3 regions of the Streptomyces sp. NBC_00078 genome follow, and region 3 is predicted to be linked to each of the others. Evidence: riboswitches for the same ligand, from Rfam matches in the RefSeq annotation. Region 3 holds a riboswitch; each other region holds the start of a gene.
The links. A riboswitch is a leader RNA that binds a small molecule or an ion and turns the genes downstream of it on or off. The one in region 3 is predicted to bind cyclic di-AMP.
Positions count from the first base shown of each region.

Region 1 (3,248 bases), 1.8 Mb from region 3:
TGGAGCGAGAACAACGGCAACGGGTTCTACGGCGGGCTCAAGCTGACCCAGCAGAACTGGGAGAAGTACGGCGGCCTCGACTACGCCCCCAGTGCAGACCTGGCCAGCCGCAACCAGCAGATAGCCGTCGCCGAGAAGCTCCTGGACGACCAGGGCGTCGGCGCCTTCCACCTCTGCGGACTGACCTCCGGCCTGAACAAGGACTCGGACTCGGCCGACATCGACACGGGCATTCTGGACGGCGGTTCGGGTTCGTCCGACTCCTCCGGTGCATCCGACTCCACCGGTTTGTCCAACTCGTCCGGCAATGGATCCAGTGGGTCATCTTCGTCGGATTCGTCCTCCGGTGCGTCGTCCAGCACTTCGCCTTCCGCCTCCGAGGACGCGAAGGGCGACTCGGCTGAATCCGGTACGTCGGCCTCACCTTCCGCCTCCCCGTCCAAGACGGCCTCGCGCGAGGCGCAGCGCAGCGACGCCTCGTCCGCAGACCGGGCAAAGGGGGGCGACTCGGACAACGTTCAGCAGGAAGTGGGCTCTTGGAGCCTCGTCGACACCGGCGCGCTCGGCACCGGCCGCCACCGCGGCGCGAGCGCCGAGGGGACCAAGGCGGACACTCGCACCGACGACACGTATACGGTCCACGCCGGCGACACCCTCGCCTCCATCGCCGACTCCCTTGGCCTGGACGGCGGGTGGCACGCGCTCTACGCCGAGAACGAGAAGGCCCTCGGCAGCGACCCGAACCGCATCGTCGCCGGTCAGACCCTGCGACTCCCTGCCGAATAGGGCGAAAAGCAACGGGAGTTCGCGTCACGCTTCGCTCCGGAATGTCCGGTTTGGTGAAAGTGTGGGATGAGTCTCAGAAGCCCTGATCGTCTTTGAAATTCCCTCGATCGCGTGTCTACGGTCGTCACCGCTCGTCAACACGAGCCCCGGCTGCCGCAACGCCGAATCCTGCCAGCGGCCGTACGGGAACAGTCGTCGCGTAAAGCGCCGTAGGCAGGAGCGGGGGACCCAAGGTAGGTGCCGGGTCCGGCAGTTGAGGCCTCACGGCCTCCGACGCCGGAACCGGCTTGGGGTTAAGCCGCGCACCGGGAGGTGCGCGGCCGGGCAACTCAACCGGCCCGAACCCGACAGCTCACCTCGCAGGCGTCGGTGAGGGGATCCACCATGCTGTTTTCCGGCAAGGGCAAGCACCGTCGTCCGTCCAAGGCCACCCGCGCCGCCGCGATCGCCGGCGTCACCGGTGTCGCCATCGCCGCCCCGCTGATGGCGGCCGGCAACGCCTCCGCCGCCACCGCCTCCGAGTGGGACGCCGTCGCCCAGTGCGAGTCGGGCGGCAACTGGTCCATCAACACCGGCAACGGCTACTACGGCGGCCTGCAGTTCTCCGCGTCCACCTGGGCCGCGTACGGCGGCACGCAGTACGCCGCGCAGGCCAACCAGGCCGGCAAGGCGCAGCAGATAGCCGTCGCCGAGAAGGTTCTCGCCGCTCAGGGCAAGGGCGCCTGGCCGGTCTGCGGCACGGGCCTGTCCAGCGCCGCCTACAACGGCGCCGGTGCCTCCGGCTCCAGCACCGCCAACCGCTCGGCCGACTCGCAGGCCGCCTCCCGCTCCTCCGAGCGCCCGGCCGCGAAGACCGAGAAGAGCCAGAAGACCGTCACCACCCCGACCGGCAAGAAGGTCAAGAAGGGCGACGGCGAGTACAAGGTCGTCAAGGGTGACACCCTCAGCTCGATCGCCGAGAAGCACGGCGTCAAGGGCGGCTGGCAGAAGCTGTTCAAGCTGAACAAGGACATCGTCTCCGACGCCAACCTCATCTACCCGGGCCAGCAGCTGCACCTGAAGTGACGGCCTGCCGGTAGCTGAACCACAGCGCCCGCCCGACCGTGTCCTCCACCATGGAGGACAGGTGAGGGCCTCCCCCCGTCCCCACGGGCTCCCCGCTCCGGTGCGTGTTCCCCCGTACGCACCGGGGCGGGGTTCTTTTTGCGTCCACGCTTTGTTCCGTTCGGAAACAATTTACTCTCGGTTCTGCTCAAGGGGTGGTCGGCAGCGTGGCCGATCGGCCGGAGGCGGTTAGGCTCGTCTCGCAGAGCCACTGCGCTTCAGCCGTAGCCGCGTCACATCCATGAAGGAGATGCTCGTGCCGTCCATCGACGTCGTCGTAGCCCGGGAAATCCTGGACTCCCGAGGCAACCCCACGGTCGAGGTCGAGGTCGGCCTCGACGACGGCAGCACGGGTCGTGCCGCCGTTCCCTCCGGCGCCTCCACGGGCGCCTTCGAGGCCGTCGAGCTCCGCGACGGTGACCCCAACCGCTACCAGGGCAAGGGTGTCGAGAAGGCCGTCCTCGCCGTCATCGAGCAGATCGGCCCGGAGCTCGTCGGCTACGACGCCACCGAGCAGCGCCTGATCGACCAGGCCATGTTCGACCTGGACGCCACCGACAACAAGGGCTCCCTCGGCGCCAACGCCATCCTCGGCGTCTCCCTGGCCGTCGCCCACGCCGCCTCCGAGGCCAGCGACCTCCCGCTCTTCCGCTACCTGGGCGGCCCGAACGCGCACCTGCTGCCGGTGCCGATGATGAACATCCTGAACGGCGGCTCGCACGCCGACTCGAACGTGGACATCCAGGAGTTCATGATCGCCCCGATCGGCGCGGAGTCCTTCTCCGAGGCCCTGCGCTGGGGCGCCGAGGTCTACCACACCCTCAAGAAGGTGCTGAAGACCAAGGGCCTGTCCACCGGCCTCGGCGACGAGGGCGGCTTCGCCCCGAACCTGGAGTCCAACCGCGCCGCGCTCGACCTCATCATCGAGGCCATCAAGCAGGCCGGTTACATCCCCGGCGAGCAGATCGCGCTCGCGCTCGACGTCGCCGCGTCCGAGTTCTACAAGGACGGCAAGTACGAGTTCGAGGGCAAGTCCCGCTCGGCCGCCGAGATGACCGAGTACTACGAGGAGCTGGTCTCCGCGTACCCGCTCGTCTCCATCGAGGACCCGCTGTACGAGGACGACTGGGCCGGCTGGAAGGTCATCACCGACAAGCTGGGCGACAAGGTCCAGATCGTCGGCGACGACCTGTTCGTCACCAACCCGGAGCGCCTGGCCCGCGGCATCGAGGAGGGCACCGCCAACGCCCTGCTCGTCAAGGTGAACCAGATCGGCTCGCTGACCGAGACCCTGGACGCCGTCGAGATGGCCCAGCGCAACGGCTTCAAGTGCATGATGTCGCACCGCTCAGGCGAGA
Region 1 covers NZ_JAPELX010000001.1:3,704,694-3,707,941, reverse strand. The annotation lists gene OOK07_RS17245 (LysM peptidoglycan-binding domain-containing protein) at 1-786, shown strand, start outside; cyclic di-AMP (ydaO/yuaA leader) riboswitch at 982-1,167, shown strand; gene OOK07_RS17240 (LysM peptidoglycan-binding domain-containing protein) at 1,171-1,851, shown strand; gene eno (phosphopyruvate hydratase) at 2,141-3,248, shown strand, end outside.
Region 1: it holds a riboswitch for cyclic di-AMP, as region 3 does, so the genes downstream of both, OOK07_RS17240 (LysM peptidoglycan-binding domain-containing protein) here and OOK07_RS25870 (transglycosylase SLT domain-containing protein) in region 3, are expected to answer to the same signal.

Region 2 (3,248 bases), 170 kb from region 3:
CGGACATGGGGCCGAGCCTAGGGAGCCCCGCTGCCGAGGGGCGCGGGGCACGCGCGCGCGGGTCCAAAAACACCTGCACGCGCGCGTGCCCCGCTCCCGGGTGCGTCAGGCCGGCCGCACCACGCTGTGGATGATCGATTCGCCGCCGTAGTAGACCGACTCCTCGCGGACGTACGCGCCGGGCTTCGGGGCGTGGATCATCATGCCGTTGCCGATGTAGATGCCGACGTGGCTGATGTCGTCGTAGAAGAAGACCAGGTCGCCGGGCTGCGCGTCGGCCAGGGGGACGGTGGTGCCGGCCTTCACCTGGTCGTAGGTGGTGCGCGGGAGACTGACGCCGGCGGCCTTCCAGGCGGCCTGGGTGAGGCCGGAGCAGTCGTAGGAGCCGGGGCCGGTGGCGCCCCAGACGTACGGCTTTCCGACCTGCGCACGGGCGAAGGCGAGCGTCTTCTCGGCCTTCGTGGCCGAGGAGCCGGTGCCGGAGGTACTGCCCGAGTTCGCGGAGGAACCGCTCCCGCCGGCCGAGGTCTCCTCCTTGGCCTTCTGCTCGGCCGCCTGCCGCTCGGCCAGCTCGGCCGCCTTGCGCGCGGCCTCCTGCTTCTTCTTCTGCTGGATGGCCGCGAGCCGCGCCTTCTCCTCGGCGGTCAGCTTCGACAGCAGTTCGCGCGCGCCGGAGAGCTTGGTCTGCACCGTCGACTTGGCCGTCTGCAGGTCGCTCTGCGTCTCGGTGAGCGTCTCCAGGCTCTTGGAGGCCTCCTGCCGCTTCTTCATCGCCGCGGACTGCTCGGTGAAGTAGTCGTCGACCGCGCTCTTCTGGCGGGAGGTCAGCCGCCCCATCAGCTGCGTCTGGTCGAAGTAGTCCTGCGGAGAGTCGGCGAGCAGGAAGGTGGCCGTGTCGGGTGCGGCGGCGCCGGTCCGGTACTGGGCAGCGGCGTAGGAACCGAGTTCCTCCCGCTCCGCGTTGAGCTTCTGGGTGCGCTGGGCGACATCGTCGAGGAGGGTGTCGACGCGCTTGTGCTGCGTCGTGGTCTTCTCCTTGGCCGCGTTGTACTTCTCGGTGGCCGACTCCGCCTGGCGGTAGAGGTCGTCGACCTTCTTCTCGACTTCCTCGAGACTGGGCTGCCCGTCGGCGGCGGGGGCGGCATTGGCCGACTGGGACAGCAGGGCCACGGAGGTGAGGGCGGCCGTGGCGAGAGCGGGGGTGCGTATGCCCGCTACGCGCGTAACAGAGGGGCGTGACTTGCGGTGCGACGCCAAGGGAGGCGACTCCTTCCACGTTCCGCCTACCGAGTTAGCTGTCGGGTTCGGGCGGGTGGTTCGGAAGGGTTGCCCTATGGTCCGAGCCCCGGAAGGGAGTCGGACCGATTCACCCCGGGATCGGTGGGTCCCCGGCTCCGGATGCGCGGAGGCACACCGGACTCGACGGAGGCTGCGCGGCCCGGCGACGGTCGCCGGTGGGTGTCGTGCGGCCTGCTCGGAACGGTAGCCAACTCGTGTGGCCCGTGTGAAGGTTGATGTTCGATATGCCCGATACATTTTCGTGACCTTGGGTCAGAGTGTCGCGCGACGGGGTCCTTCCGGAAGTATCTGCGCAGATCTGCGCAGATGTGCGCGCACTTTGACCGGAATAGCGGAGTGCGCCCGCTTCCTGGCGCTAACTTCCAGCCAGTCGCGGTCGGACGCCCCGGGCGGGTGCGGGGGTACGGCCGTGAGGAAGGGGCGCAACACTCGTCATCGGCACATCGGCACATCGGCACATCGGCACATCGGCACATCGGCACATCGGCACATCGCACATCGCACATCGGCACATCGGCACATCGGTCGCCCTGGCCGCCACCGCGGGCATCGCACCCGCGAGCGCCTCCGGCGGCCACTCCGGCGGCAAGCCGGCGATCCGCGTGATCGCCAAGGCCTCGACAATCCGCGCCGGCTCGCCTACGACGCCGGTCATCTGTACGTCGCCGAGGCCGGCCGGGGCGGCAAGAAGTGCCTCGGCGAGGGACCGAGGGCCCGACCTGCATCGGCCTGACGGCGGCGGTCAGCAAGGTCTTCCGGGAGGGGGGTGCCTGGAAGCGCCACCGCCTGGTCGACGGCCTGCCCTCGGCCGGTGCGCCCGACGGCGGCTTGGCGGTCGGTCTGAACGGCGGCTCGGCCCGCCACGGCAGCGTCTGGGGCGTGGAGACCTGGGCCCCGCCGGAAGCCGGTGTGCCTATTGCCCCGCCCTGGGACAAGCTCGGCGAGCTGCTGTCGATCGACCGGGGCAGGACGAGGATCGCCGCCGACATCTCCGCGCTGGAGCCGAAGCGCAACCCGCACAAGACGGCCGTCGACTCCAACCCGTACGCCGTCCTGGCATCCCCCGACGGCCGCAAGATCGTCGAGTGGCCGTCGACCCGGGGGCGGCACGGTCTACGTCTCGGCCTGGCCGGTCGCGGACCGTGACGGCACGGTCCTGGAGGGCAAGAAGACGCCGGCGGCCAGATCTGGAAGATCCTCGGCTTCTGAGGCCGAGGCGCGCGAGGCCCCCGATTCGGCGGAAGTTCTCGGGGTGGCGGCGGGCTGTCAGTGGGGCACCCTAGACTCGGAAGGCGATGAGCAGCCTCTTTGACGACAGCTTCCTGGCGGATCTCAAGGCCCCCCGCGGCCACGAGGAAGAATCCCCGCCACCGCCCGAGGACGATCACCTGCCGGAGCCCGTTCCGGACGATCTGTTCGGCGGGAAGTTCGACGCGCCCCCGGACCGGGACGCCTACTACCGCGACGGCGCCCCGCGCCCGGCGATCGACGCGGCGGCGCTCCTGGACGGGTTGAACGAGAACCAGCGCGCGGCCGTCGTCCACTCCGGCACTCCGCTGCTCATCGTGGCCGGCGCCGGCTCCGGCAAGACCCGCGTCCTCACCCACCGCATCGCCCACCTCCTCGGCGAGCGGAACGTGCACCCGGGCCAGATCCTCGCGATCACCTTCACCAACAAGGCCGCGGGCGAGATGAAGGAGCGCGTCGAGCAGCTCGTCGGCCCGCGCGCCAACGCGATGTGGGTGATGACCTTCCACAGCGCGTGCGTGCGCATCCTGCGCAGGGAGTCGAAGAAGCTCGGCTTCACCTCCTCCTTCTCGATCTACGACGCCGCCGACAGCAAGCGGCTGATGGCCCTGGTCTGCCGAGACCTGGACCTCGACCCCAAGCGCTATCCGCCGAAGTCCTTCAGCGCCAAGATCTCGAACCTGAAGAACGAGCTGATCGAC
Region 2 covers NZ_JAPELX010000001.1:5,677,319-5,680,566, forward strand. The annotation lists gene OOK07_RS26745 (tellurite resistance/C4-dicarboxylate transporter family protein) at 1-7, opposite strand, end outside; gene OOK07_RS26750 (C40 family peptidase) at 106-1,257, opposite strand; cyclic di-AMP (ydaO/yuaA leader) riboswitch at 1,266-1,421, opposite strand; gene OOK07_RS26755 (hypothetical protein) at 1,990-2,445, shown strand; gene pcrA (DNA helicase PcrA) at 2,595-3,248, shown strand, end outside.
Region 2: it holds a riboswitch for cyclic di-AMP, as region 3 does, so the genes downstream of both, OOK07_RS26750 (C40 family peptidase) here and OOK07_RS25870 (transglycosylase SLT domain-containing protein) in region 3, are expected to answer to the same signal.

Region 3 (3,248 bases):
CTACTACCCGCACCCCTACCGCTACCTTCCTGCCGAGGCCCGCCACTATCTGGTGCGGCGCGTCCTCGGCCCGCTCGGTGCCTGGTGGCTGCGCGACCGCTTCGAGGGGAAGGTGCAGGTCAGCGAGGTCGACCGGATCGTGCGCACGGACGCGGCCGACGGCAGCCCGACCCTGACGGTCCGTACGCACGCGGGTGGCCTCCAGAACCTGTCGGCGGACCACGTCATCGCAGCCACCGGATACCGCGTGGACATCGCCGCGATGGACTTCCTCGGTCACGGACTGCGCACACGTCTGGCGGTGAGCCGGGGCGCGCCCAAACTGGGCGCGGGGTACGTCTCCTCGGTCCCGGGCCTGTACTTCACGGGCCTGCCGGCCGCGTCGTCGTACGGCCCCGTGATGCGCTTCGTGTGCGGCACGGAGTTCGCCTCTCCGAGGCTCGCCGCACACCTGGCCTCAGCGCACGGGTAGGCGGGCGCCGCGGACGCCACCGGGCGGTGAAGGGCCCACAAGAACAAAGGAGTTGGCCAAGGACGGCGGTGCACTCCGCGGTCGTCCGGTTCGCGGTGAGTCGGTGGGGCGTCCTGTCCGTATTCTCTGATCATGGCCGCACCCACCGCATATGCACTCATCGCCACCGACCTGGACGGCACGCTGCTCCGAGGCGACGACACGCTGTCCGACCGGTCTCTCGCAGCGCTCGCGCGGGTGGCCGAGGCCGGCGCTCGTCACCTCGTCGTGACGGGCCGGCCGGCGCCCAGAGTGCGGCCGCTCCTGGATGCCCTGGGCAGCAGGGGGCTCGCGGTGTGCGGACAGGGCGCGCAGGTGTACGACGCCGGCGCGGACCGTCTGCTGTGGTCCATCACGCTGGACCAGGAACTGGCCGAGACCGCCCTCGGCAAGATCGAGGCCGAGGTGGGCCAGGTGTACGCGGCCGTCGACCAGGACGGTGTGGAGGGACTCACGCTCATCGAACCGGGCTATCTGATGCCGCACCCGACCCTGCCGGCCGTGCGGGTCGACCGGCGCGACGACCTGTGGTGCGAGCCGATCAGCAAGGTGCTGCTGCGCCATCCCGACCTGTCCGACGACGAGTTGGCGTCGACGGCGCGCTCGGTGGTCGGTTCGCTGGCCACCGTCACCATGTCGGGACCCGGGACCGTCGAACTCCAGCCATGCGGCATCACCAAGGCGACGGGCCTCGCGCTGGCCGCCGCGCACCTGGGACTCGGACCGGAGCGGACGATCGCCTTCGGCGACATGCCCAACGACATCCCGATGTTCGACTGGGCCGCCCACGGCGTCGCCATGGCCAACGCCCATCCCGAACTCAAGGCGGTGGCCGACGAGATCACCTCGTCGAACGAGGACGACGGCATCGCCGTCGTCCTCGAAAGACTTTTCCCAAGCGGGTGATACGGCTCAGTACGCGCCGAACACGTTGTCGATCGACCCGTACCGTGCGGCCGCGTACTTGCAGGCGGCGGTGATGTTGGCGACCGGGTCGTAGGGGTCGTACGCCGTGCCGGGCACGTGGTAGGCGAGGAACGTCGGGTCGATGACCTGCAGCAGCCCCTTGGACGGGGTGCCGGCTACCGCGTTCGAGTCCCAGAGGTTGATGGCGGCCGGGTTGCCCGAGGACTCGCGGATGACGTTGCGGTAAATGCCGTTGTACGTCCCGGGGATGCCGTTCTGTGCCATCACCTGCAGGGAGGCCCGGATCCAGCCGTCGAGGTTGTCGGCGTAGCCCAGGGAGCGGGCGGTGGCCACGGTCGGGGTAGCCGCGGAGGCGCTGGTCGCGCCGATGATCGGGAGGGCGAGAACGGCGGCGCCCGTGCCGATGACGGCGAGCTTGCGGGCGAGGCGCGAGTTCTTGGTGCGGCGGTGCTGAGCGGCAGCAGGCATGGCGAGGTTCCTCTCCGGCGCCTACGAGGTGAGCTGTCGGGTTCGGGCGGGAGTTGCCCGGCCGCGCCGCCCTGCGGCGACGCGACTTCACCCCTAGCCGGTCCGGGACGGTGCCCGGTCCGGCGCTTACCTGGTTCCCCCGCTCCTGCCGTGCGAGTGAGTTCGTCGATGGGTTGTGTCCAGGCGGCGGCAGGATTCGGCGTTCCGCCCGACAGGCCGGGAACGTATGCGAGAGCACATGTCCGGAACAAGTGCCGAATTCACAGATCACGCCTATTGACCTTGGTCTGAGGCATATGGGTCGCTAGATCCTTTGCGGTTGCCAACCTTCAACTTGCGTATGGGTGAAGGGAAAACGACAGAAGCCGGACGGCCGTCGACCCGTGCGATGGCGTGACCCAACTCACTGGCTCCCGCGACAGCGGCAAATCGGGCAATGGGCCCAACTCATAGTCAATCAACTGTCGATGGGATCCGTTTCCTCCAGGTTCGGTGGAAGATCACCTCCCCATCCGCGGTGTACACCACCCCATTAAGGGCGAAAGGTGCACTCTGCCGCATCTGGCCTACCGGGAATCCGGGGTGTCGGACGAGCGTGCCGGCCGCCCGCGCGTGCATCTCCACCGCGAGGACGGAACCTCCCCTGTAGTGCGCGTCGTTGTCATAGCGGTCGCCCGTCGGGCGCACCGTCACGACGACCGCCTTGCACCAGGGTTGTCTCGTAGGGGAAGGATGTCCGGATGTGCGTGCTCATCGCGGTGACCTCGAAGGGCGGGGTGCATGGTGCGCCGAGCCGGCCGGCGGCGACGGAGGCCGGATGGGCGAGGGTGCCGTAGGTCGCGGAGGCGCCGGACATGGTTCCCGCCGGCATACCCAGGCCGTCGTGCCGGAAAGGGTGAGCGCAGACCCTCGGTCGGCCGAAGGGGGCGCGGTCGTCCTCAGGGGACTGCCCGCCGCCGGATTCGATGCCTGTGCCTCTCCGGGACGGGGGCTGCCGCTTCCCTCGGAGGCGACGGGAAACGCCGACAGGCAAGGCGGTGGGCAAGGCGATGGGAGGCGGTGGGGAAGGGGATGAGGAAGTCTGTAGATATCCGGTTATATCAGGTGATCAAAAGCATACCGGTCGTGATCCAATACCGCCCATGGTGGACGGGTGGGCGGCATCGGTGATCGAAAGGTGACCGGATACGCTGACTTGAGTGATGTCAGCGACCTATCGACAAACCGTGTAAGCGCCAGCAGACACCAGCAGACAGGAGACCCCTCGTGACCGTCGTCGGGCCGTTCGGGCTGAGCGTGCGGGACCAGGCTCTGGAAGCCGATGTCCAGGCCGGAATGGCGG
Region 3 covers NZ_JAPELX010000001.1:5,504,878-5,508,125, forward strand. The annotation lists gene OOK07_RS25860 (NAD(P)-binding domain-containing protein) at 1-472, shown strand, start outside; gene OOK07_RS25865 (HAD family hydrolase) at 605-1,417, shown strand; gene OOK07_RS25870 (transglycosylase SLT domain-containing protein) at 1,424-1,906, opposite strand; cyclic di-AMP (ydaO/yuaA leader) riboswitch at 1,910-2,084, opposite strand; gene OOK07_RS25875 (hypothetical protein) at 2,568-2,762, opposite strand; gene OOK07_RS25880 (polyprenyl synthetase family protein) at 3,173-3,248, shown strand, end outside.